One region of the Micromonospora sp. NPDC000121 genome, then DNA from elsewhere that is predicted to be linked to it. Evidence: predicted binding sites of a transcription regulator. Region 1 holds the regulator's gene; each other region holds the start of a gene.
What was found. The regulator HrcA, encoded in region 1, represses chaperone genes, less so after heat shock. The targets are predictions, from matches to a motif close to GGTTNGCACNCTCNNNNNGAGNGTGCNAACC.
Positions count from the first base shown of each region.

Region 2: groES (co-chaperone GroES) is a predicted target of HrcA. The motif match lies at 1,524-1,554, and genes of this name have one in related genera.
Region 3: groL (chaperonin GroEL) is a predicted target of HrcA. The motif match lies at 2,121-2,151, and genes of this name have one in related genera.

Region 1 is NZ_JBIAZP010000002.1:61,000-64,241, forward strand. Features, by position in the region: gene hemW (radical SAM family heme chaperone HemW) at 1-240, shown strand, start outside; gene ACFY23_RS06265 (DUF4870 domain-containing protein) at 311-973, opposite strand; gene hrcA (heat-inducible transcriptional repressor HrcA) at 1,220-2,242, shown strand; gene dnaJ (molecular chaperone DnaJ) at 2,316-3,242, shown strand, end outside.
Region 2 is NZ_JBIAZP010000006.1:325,688-328,929, forward strand. Features, by position in the region: gene groL (chaperonin GroEL) at 1-1,005, opposite strand, end outside; gene groES (co-chaperone GroES) at 1,076-1,390, opposite strand; gene ACFY23_RS19795 (methyltransferase domain-containing protein) at 1,640-2,863, shown strand; gene ybaK (Cys-tRNA(Pro) deacylase) at 2,915-3,242, shown strand, end outside.
Region 3 is NZ_JBIAZP010000004.1:286,453-289,694, reverse strand. Features, by position in the region: gene ACFY23_RS14835 (hypothetical protein) at 45-242, shown strand; gene groL (chaperonin GroEL) at 301-1,923, opposite strand; gene ACFY23_RS14825 (hypothetical protein) at 2,199-3,242, opposite strand, start outside.

The DNA.
Region 1 (3,242 bases):
CCCGGCCTGGCCCGGGAGGTGCTCACCGCCGACGAGGCGCACATGGAGGACGTCATGCTCCGGCTGCGGCTCGCCTCCGGGCTGCCGCTGGACGCCCTCGACGACGCCGGCCGGGCCGCCGCCGAGCGGGCGCTCGCCGACGGCCTGCTGGCCGGACCCGATTACGCGGCGGGCCGGGCCGTGCTGACCCTGCGCGGGCGGCTGCTCGCCGACGCGGTCGTCCGCGACCTGCTGCCCTGAGGCGGCGGGCCCTCGTCGCGCGGCGGGGTGGGGCGTGGCCGGGACCGGCCGGGGGAGCGGCCGGCCCGGCTCACCTGGTGAAGCTGTAGGTCATCGGGTAGCGGTAGAGCACACCCTCGTTGGCCTTGACCCCGGCGACGATCCCGAAGATCAGCGGCACCAGCCAGACGAGCATCGGGACGAAGAACAGGATCCCGCAGGTGACCAGGGTGAGCACCCAGCTCAGCACGCTGACGATCGCCCAGGTGATCTGGAAGTTCAGCGCCGCGACGGCGTGCGCCCGGGCGGTCGGCGACTGCTGCCCCCGGGTCATCAGCGCGATGAGCGGCGCGATCCAGCCGAGCAGGCCGCCGCCGACGACCACCCCGGCCGCGCCGCCGAAGTGGGCGATCAGGGCCCAGTTCTTGTCCTCGTTGTTGGCGTAGCCGCCGGTGGGCGCGCCGTAGCCGCCGCCGGTCGGATAGCCGACGCCCGGCGGGGGATAGCCGCCCGGCGGGGGATAACCCCCGGGCGGCGGATAACCACCCGGCGGAGGGTAGCCGCCCGACGGCGGTTGGTCACCGGGGGGCGGCGGATAGCCACCGGGCGGGGGATAGCCGCCAGGGCCCGGTGCCCCGGACAGTGGTGCGGTGGGTTCGTCGGAGCCGGCCGGCCCGGGAACCCCCGACGGAGCGGCCGGGTCCGGCCGGTCGCCGGGGTCCCCCGCTCCGGGAGGGCGAGGTGGTTCAGTCATGCACGTCACGGTAGGGGCCGCCGGCAAGGCCACACCAGAGCGACTCCGACCGGGATGTCCGGATGATCGGCTCTGGCGCCGCCGCCTCCGGGGATCGTGCGGCACCGGCCGGATCGCCGTGCCAGGTTGATCATCGCGTCGGCGGGCGCGCCGACGTAGACTGGCACTCGTCTGTAGCGAGTGCCAGCAACCCGCCCGGCCCCCGGGGCGCGGGCGATCCGACGTGCGACAGGAGGTGGGGAAAGGATGGGTCTCGACGACCGCAAGCTCGCCGTGCTGCGTGCGATCGTCGAGGACTACGTCGCCACGCAGGAGCCCGTCGGCAGCAAGGCGCTGGTCGAGCGGCACCAGCTCGGGGTCTCCCCGGCGACCGTCCGCAACGACATGGCCGTGCTGGAGGAGGAGGGCTACATCCGCCAGCCGCACACCAGCGCCGGCCGGGTGCCCACCGACCGCGGCTACCGGCTCTTCGTGGACCGGCTGTCCCGGGTCAAGCCGCTCAGCCCGGCCGAGCGCCGCGCGATCGAGCGCTTCCTGGTCGGCGCGGTCGACCTCGACGACGTGGTGCACCGCACCGTACGGCTGCTGGCGCAGCTCACCCGGCAGGTCGCCGTGGTGCAGTACCCGAGCCTGGCCCGCTCCTCCGTCCGCCACCTGGAGCTGGTGCCGATCTCCACGACCCGGCTGATGCTGGTCATGATCGCCGACACCGGCCGGGTCGAGCAGCGACTGGTCGAACTGCCCGGGCCGATCGCCGCCGACGACGTCACGGACCTGCGCCGGCTGGTCAACGAGAAGCTGGTGGGCACCCGACTGTCGGAGACCCCGCCGCTGGTGCAGGCGCTGGTCGACGAGTCGGTGCCGCACCTGCGGCCGGCCATGACCACCCTCTCCACCGTGCTGCTGGAGACGCTGGTCGAGCGGCACGAGGAGCGGATCGCGCTGGCCGGCACGGCCAACCTCACCCGCGGCGGCCTGCTCGACTTCCAGGGCTCGCTGCGCCCCATCCTGGAGGCGCTGGAGGAGGAGGTCGTGCTGCTCAAGCTCATCGGCGAGGCGGAGCCGAGCACGACCCGGGTGCTGATCGGCGACGAGAACGAGATCGACAACCTGCGCGCCGCCTCGGTCGTCAGCACCGGCTACGGGCCGGGCGCGACGATCGTCGGCGGCCTCGGTGTGCTCGGGCCGACCCGGATGGACTACCCCGGCACCATCGCCACGGTGAGGGCCGTGGCACGCTACGTGGGCGAACTGCTGGCCCAGAACTGACCAGTCAGGGCCGACGGCCGGCTCCGGCCGACGACCGGCGCAACGCGAGACGAACATGAGGACACGGAACGCAGTGGCCAGGGACTACTACGGCATTCTCGGGGTGAGCCGGGAAGCCTCCGACGACGAGATCAAGCGCGCCTACCGCAAGCTGGCGCGGCAGTTCCACCCGGACGTCAATCCGGACCCGGAGGCACAGGAGAAGTTCAAGGACATCAACGCCGCGTACGAGGTCCTCTCGGACGACCGGAAACGGCAGATCGTCGACCTGGGCGGCGACCCGCTCGCCCCGGGCGGCGGGGGCGCGGGCGGCCCGGGCGGTCCCGGCGGCGCCGGCCCGTTCGTCGGCTTCCAGGACATCATGGACGCGTTCTTCGGCGGCGCGGCCGGCGGGTCGCGCGGCCCGCGACCGCGGACCCGGCCGGGCGCCGACGCGATCCTGCGGCTGGAACTGGACCTGCACGAGACCGCGTTCGGCGTCGAGGCGCCGATCACCGTCGACACCGCCGTGCTCTGCACCACCTGCTCCGGCGCCGGCACCGCGGCCGGCACCCACCTGGCCACCTGCGAGGCTTGCGGCGGCCGGGGCGAGGTGCAGTCCGTGCAGCGCACCTTCCTCGGCCAGGTGGTCTCCGCCCGCCCCTGCACCGTCTGCCAGGGCTACGGCACCACCATCCCGCACCCCTGCCCGACGTGCGCCGGCGACGGCCGCGTCCGCACCCGGCGCTCGCTGACCGTCAAGATCCCCGCCGGGGTCGAGGACGGCATGCGCATCCGGCTGGCCCAGCAGGGCGAGGTCGGCCCGGGCGGCGGAACCGCCGGCGACCTCTACGTGGAGATCCACGAGCGGACGCACGACGTCTACTCCCGCAAGGGCGACGACCTGCACTGCCGCGTCACCGTGCCGATGACCGCCGCCGCCCTCGGCACCCGGCTGACCATCAAGACGCTGGACAGCGAGGAGACGGTCGACGTCAAGGCCGGCACCCAGCCGGGCAGC
Region 2 (3,242 bases), on a different contig from region 1:
GCCGCCGCCGTCGACGATCGTGGTGTTCTCCTTGTCGACCACCACGCGGCGGGCGCTGCCGAGCACCTCCAGGCCCACCTGGTCGAGCTTGTAGCCCAGCTCCGGGGCGACCAGTTCGGCGCCGGTGAGGATCGCCATGTCCTGGAGCATCGCCTTGCGGCGGTCGCCGAAGCCGGGGGCCTTGACCGCGCAGACCTTGAGGGTCTTGCGGATCGAGTTGACCACCAGGGTGGACAGCGCCTGGCCCTCGACGTCCTCGGCGATGATCAGCAGCGGCTTGCTGTTCTGGAGGACCTTCTCCAGCAGCGGCAGCAGCTCCTCGATCGCCGAGATCTTCTGGGTGGTGATCAGGATGTACGGGTCCTCCAGGACCGACTCCTGACCCTCCACGTCGGTGACGAAGTTCGGCGAGATGAAGCCCTTGTCGAACTGGAGTCCCTCGGTGACGTCCAGCTCGGTGGTGAGCGCGGAGCCCTCCTCGACGGTGATGACACCGTCGCGGCCGACCCTCTCCATCGCCTCGGCGATCAGCTCGCCGATGGTGGCGTCCTGCGCGGAGATGGTCGCGACGTGCGCGATCGACTTCCTGTCCGCGACCTCGACCGCGCGGCCGAGCAGCGCCTCGGAGACCTTGGCGGCCGCCGCGTCGATGCCCCGCTTGAGGCCGGTCGGGTTGGCGCCGGCGGCCACGTTGCGCAGGCCCTCGCGGACCATCGCCTGGGCCAGCACGGTGGCGGTGGTGGTCCCGTCGCCGGCGACGTCGTTGGTCTTGGTCGCCACCTCCTTGACCAGCTGCGCGCCGAGGTTCTCGTACGGGTTGGTGAGCTCGATCTCCTTGGCGATGGTCACGCCGTCGTTGGTGATCGTGGGCGCACCGAATTTCTTGTCCAGGACGACGTTGCGCCCGCGCGGGCCGAGGGTCACCTTGACCGCGTCCGCGAGGGCGTTGACACCGTGCTCGAGCAGGTGCCGGGCGTCGTCCGAGAAGCTCAGGATCTTCGCCATGAATGTCCCTTCGAAGCGACGCTGCCCCGGCCCGGCGAGCCGGACCGGGGCAACGACACTGATCGGTTGCTTACTTCTCGATGACCGCGAGGACGTCGCGGGCGGAGAGCACCAGGTACTCCTCGCCGGCGTACTTGACCTCGGTGCCGCCGTACTTCGAGTAGAGGACGGTGTCGCCGACCTTGACGTCGACCGGCACGCGGTTACCCTTGTCGTCGATCCGGCCCGGGCCGACAGCGAGGACGGTGCCCTCCTGCGGCTTCTCCTTGGCGGTGTCGGGGATCACGATGCCCGACGCCGTGGTGGTCTCAGCCTCGTTCGCCTGGACCACGATCCGGTCCTCGAGCGGCTTGATCGCAACCTTGGTCGCGGTAGTCACGGGCATACCCTCCTGGGGTACTGGTTTCGTTACCGGACGGCATGCCGACCGGCGTCAATCTGCCACATGCCACCGGGCGGGGCCGTCGTCGCGGGTGCCGGTCCGCCTGGCGTTCAGCGCCCGGACCTGACGGCCCGGAAGCTGGCACCCTCGGGGTGAGAGTGCTAATCGCAGGTTATTCCTCGGCTAGCACTCCGTCAAGGAGAGTGCCAACCCGCCGGTCGGCGCGTCGGGCCGAACGGCCAGAATGACCGCGTGGACCTCGACCAGCTCGCCGCCCTGCGTACGCCCGAGGGGTCGGTCGCGCTCGACGCCGCCGCGCGGGTGGCCGGCGGCGATCCGCTGGCCGCGGCGGCCGCGCTCCGCTCGGCCGGGATGCCGCCCGCGCTGGCGGCGGCCGCGCTCACCCAGGCCGAGCTGCGCCGCCGGGCGGTCGGCAAGTTCGGGCCGGCGGCGGCGGGAATGTTCCTGACCCGGGCCGGGCTGGAACAGGCCACCCGCCGGCCGGTGGCCGATCGACGGGCCGCCCGGCTGCGCGCCGCCGGCGTGCGCACCCTGGCCGACCTCGGGTGCGGCCTCGGCGCGGACGCGCTCGCCGCGGCTCGGGCCGGCATCCGGGTGTACGGGGTGGAGGCCGACCCGGTGACCGCCGCGATGGCCGCCGCCAACGCCGAGGCGGCCGGGCTGGCCGAGCTGTTCACGGTGGAGTGCGGCGACGCCACGGCGTTCGACGTCGGCCGGGTCGACGGGGTGTTCTGCGACCCGGCGCGGCGGAAGGCGGGCACCGGGCGGCGGGTCTTCGACCCGAACGCCTACTCCCCACCCTGGGACTTCGTCGTCGACCTGGCCGCGCGGGTGCCGTACACGGTGGTGAAGGTGGCGCCCGGGATCGACCACGCGCTGATCCCCGCGGGCGCCGAGGCGGAGTGGGTGAGCGCGGACGGCGACCTGGTCGAGGCGACGCTGTGGTGCGGCCGGCTCGCCGAGGTCCCCCGCCGGGCCACCCTGCTGCGCGGTAAGGAAGGGCCCCCTGTTGACGCCTCCGGTAGAGCAGGGGTCCCCTGCCATCAGTTGACCGGCTCCGGCGACGCCGAGGCGCCGGTCGGGCCGGCCCGCCGCTTCCTGTACGACCCGGACCCGGCGGTGGTCCGCGCGCACCTGGTCGCGGAGCTGGCCGACGCCCTCGACGCGACGCTGGCCGACCCGAGCATCGCCTACCTCTACGCGGACACCCCGAAGGCGACCCCGTTCGCCCGCTGCCTGGAGGTCACCGACGTGCTGCCGTTCTCGCTCAAGCGGCTGCGGGCGCTGCTGCGGGACCGCCGGGTCGGGCGGGCGGAGATTCTCAAGCGCGGCTCCGCGCTGGAGCCGGAGAAGCTGCGGCGGGACCTGCGGCTGGCCGGCGACGAGGCGGCGAGCCTGGTGCTGACCCGGGTCGCCGGGGCGCCGACGGTGCTGGTCTGCCGGCCGGTCGGGTAGCCGGCCTTATCGACTCGCGGGTCACCCGCGCCCGGGGTTAGCTTGACGGTCATGGCGGGACAGGGCACTCCGGCGACCGCGCTGCTGACGAAGCGGAAGATCGCCCACAGCACCCATCCGTACGACGTCTCACCGGACGCGCCGAACTACGGCGCGCTGGTCGCGGCGGCGCTGGGGGTGCCGCCGGAGCGGGTGTTCAAGTCGCTGGTCACCGAGGTCGACGGCGCGCTCACCGTGGCGGTCGTGCCGGTCACCGGCGAGCTGGACCTGAAGGCGCTCGCCGCGGCGGTCGGCGGCAAGCGGGCCGCGATGGCCGACCGGACGGTGGCCGAGCGGGCCACCGGCTACGTACGTGGCGGGATCAGCCCGCTCGGTCAGC
Region 3 (3,242 bases), on a different contig from region 1:
GTCTCTGCTCGACGCCCCCTACCGTTTCGGTTAAGGAGGCAGCCATGACCACGGACGACGAACGCCCCGGCCCGTTGCCGTTCGACCGGCTCGACTACGGCGACGCCGAGCAGCGGGCGGAGATGACCGGCGCCGACGAGCCGACCGACGAGCCGGTGGCGCTGGTCGACGAGCCGGTCCAGATCCCGCAGCCGTACGGCCGGGCGCAGAAGAGACGCAACCAGAGGCCACTGCCGACCTGACGGCGGAAGGGGCGGACCGCTGACGCGGCCCGCCCCTTCCGGCGTACTGGAGCTGGACTCAGAAGTCCATGTCCCCGCCGCCCGGACCAGCCGGGGCGGCCGGGGCCTTCTCCGGCTTGTCCGCCACGACGGCCTCGGTGGTGAGGAAGAGCGCCGCGATCGACGAGGCGTTCTGCAGCGCCGAGCGGGTCACCTTGGCCGGGTCGATGATGCCCGCGGCCAGCAGGTCGACGTACTCGCCGTTGGCGGCGTTGAGGCCGTGACCCGGCTCGATGTTGCGGACGTGCTCGACGACGACGCCACCCTCGAGGCCGGCGTTGACGGCGATCTGCCGCAGCGGGGCGTCCAGCGCGATCTTGACGATCTGCGCGCCGGTCGCCTCGTCGCCGGTCAGGTCCAGCTTGTCGAAGGCGGTCTTGCCGGCCTGCACCAGCGCGACGCCACCACCCGGGACGATGCCCTCCTCGACGGCGGCCTTCGCGTTGCGGACGGCGTCCTCGATGCGGTGCTTGCGCTCCTTCAGCTCGACCTCGGTGGCCGCGCCGACCTTGATCACCGCAACACCGCCGGCCAGCTTGGCCAGGCGCTCCTGCAGCTTCTCGCGGTCGTAGTCGGAGTCGCTCTTCTCGATCTCGGCCCGGATCTGGTTGACCCGGCCCTGGATCTGCTCGGCGTCACCGGCACCGTCGACGATGGTGGTCTCGTCCTTGGTCACCACGACCTTGCGGGCGCGGCCCAGCATGTCGAGGCCGACGGCGTCCAGCTTGAGGCCGACCTCCTCGCTGATGACCTGGCCACCGGTGAGGATGGCGATGTCGGCCAGCATGGCCTTGCGGCGGTCACCGAAGCCCGGCGCCTTGACGGCGACCGACTTGAAGGTGCCCCGGACCTTGTTGACGACCAGGGTCGCCAGGGCCTCGCCCTCGATGTCCTCGGCGATGATCAGCAGCGGCTTGCCCGACTGCATGACCTTCTCCAGGATCGGGAGCAGGTCCTTCACCGACGAGATCTTGCTGTTGACGATCAGGAGGTAGGGGTCGTCGAAGACGGCCTCCATGCGCTCCGGGTCGGTCATGAAGTAGGCCGAGATGTAGCCCTTGTCGAAGCGCATACCCTCGGTGAGCTCGAGCTCCAGGCCGAAGGTGTTGCTCTCCTCGACGGTGATGACGCCTTCCTTGCCGACCTTGTCCATCGCCTCGGCGATGATCTCGCCGACGGTGCTGTCACCGGCGGAGATGGAGGCGGTGGAGGCGATCTGCTCCTTGGTCTCGACGTCCTTGGCGAGCTTCGACAGCTCCTCCGAGACGCTGGCCACGGCGGCCTCGATGCCCCGCTTCAGGGCCATCGGGTTGGCGCCGGCGGCCACGTTGCGCAGGCCCTCGCGGACGAGGGCCTGGGCCAGGACGGTCGCCGTCGTCGTGCCGTCACCGGCGACGTCGTCGGTCTTCTTGGCGACCTCCTTGACCAGCTCGGCGCCGATCTTCTCGTAGGGGTCCTCGAGCTCGATCTCCTTGGCGATGCTCACACCATCGTTGGTGATGGTGGGGGCACCCCACTTCTTCTCGAGCACGACGTTGCGGCCCTTGGGGCCGAGCGTCACCTTCACGGCGTCGGCGAGCTGGTTCATGCCCCGCTCGAGGCCGCGGCGCGCCTCTTCGTCGAACGCGATCATCTTGGCCATACGGCGTTGTCCTCCTGGACACTCACGGGCCACCCGGAGGTTGTGTCCCGGATGGGCCGCCTGGTGTACGCACCTTGGGGACGTCGCCACCTGGCGACGACGACGTCTCCTCGGCCGGGCCGGATAGCCCGCGACGACCGGCCATGTGCCGCACCGGCGTGTGGACGCCCGTGCGACCGTGGCCCTACCGCCCCGACCATTGGCACTCACGGTATGCGAGTGCCAATGACTTGTTTAGCACTCTCCCCTGCCGAGTGCAAGCACGCCCGCCTCGCTCAGCCGAGTTCACCGGCCAGCCGCGCGCTGTCCACCGGCCCCTCGTGGGCGCGCTGCTCGGCGTACGTGACGACCAGGCCGACCTGCTGGGCGAGGTGGGCGGGCAGGCCCAGCACGCCGCCGAGCGCCGCCACCGCGATCGCGCCCACCGCCGTGCCCGGCGACTCCAGCGGGGTGACGCCGAACGGCAGCGAACCGATGCCCTCCACCAGGCCGGCCGCCCCGCCCCCGACGATCACCGCCGCCGCGACGAGCGCCACCCGGCCGAGCAGCAGGCCGAGCCGGTCGTGGAACATCCGGAACGAGCGACCGATCGGGTGCTGCCGTTCGAAGAGGTAGACGGGGCCGGCCATGCTCAGCGCGAGAGCGAAGTAGATGCCGGGGATGACGCAGAAGCACACCCCGAGCCCGATGATCACGCTCATCAGCAGGGTCCAGCCCCAGAGGCCCGGCGCCCGGCGCAGGCCGTAGCCCAGGGCGGCGCCGACGGTCACCGGCTGGCCCGCCGCCTGCCGGGCGACCACCCAGGTGCCGGCGGCCCAGCCGAGGCTCTGCACGAGGCCGAAAACCAGGGCGCCCCCGATCAGCACGGCCATCATGGTGCCCACGTCGCCCAGGAAGGTGTCGGGCAGCGCGGCGGGGTCGTCGGCCATCGACTCCTCCCACTTGGCCGACGGGTCGACCACCAGCGCGAGCACCGACAGCACCACGGCCGGCAGCACCTGGGTGAGCAGCAGGATCGGCAGCAGTTGCCGCCAGCCCCGACGCACCGCGCCGACGCACCGGTTGAACCAGCCGCTCACGCCGCCGCCGGGCGGGGTGACCAGCGGGTCGGCCGGGTCGAGGCCGGGCGGGTACCACCCGTGGACCGGCTGCCCCGGGTACGCGACCGGCTGCCCCGGGTACACGACCGGCGCGCCCGGATACCACGGCTGCCCGCCGTACGGGCCGGAGCCGGCCGGGTAACCGCCGGCGGGCGGGTAGACCCACCCCTGCGGCTGCTGCGCGCCGGGGCCCGGCGGGGGCACGACGCCCGGCTCGCC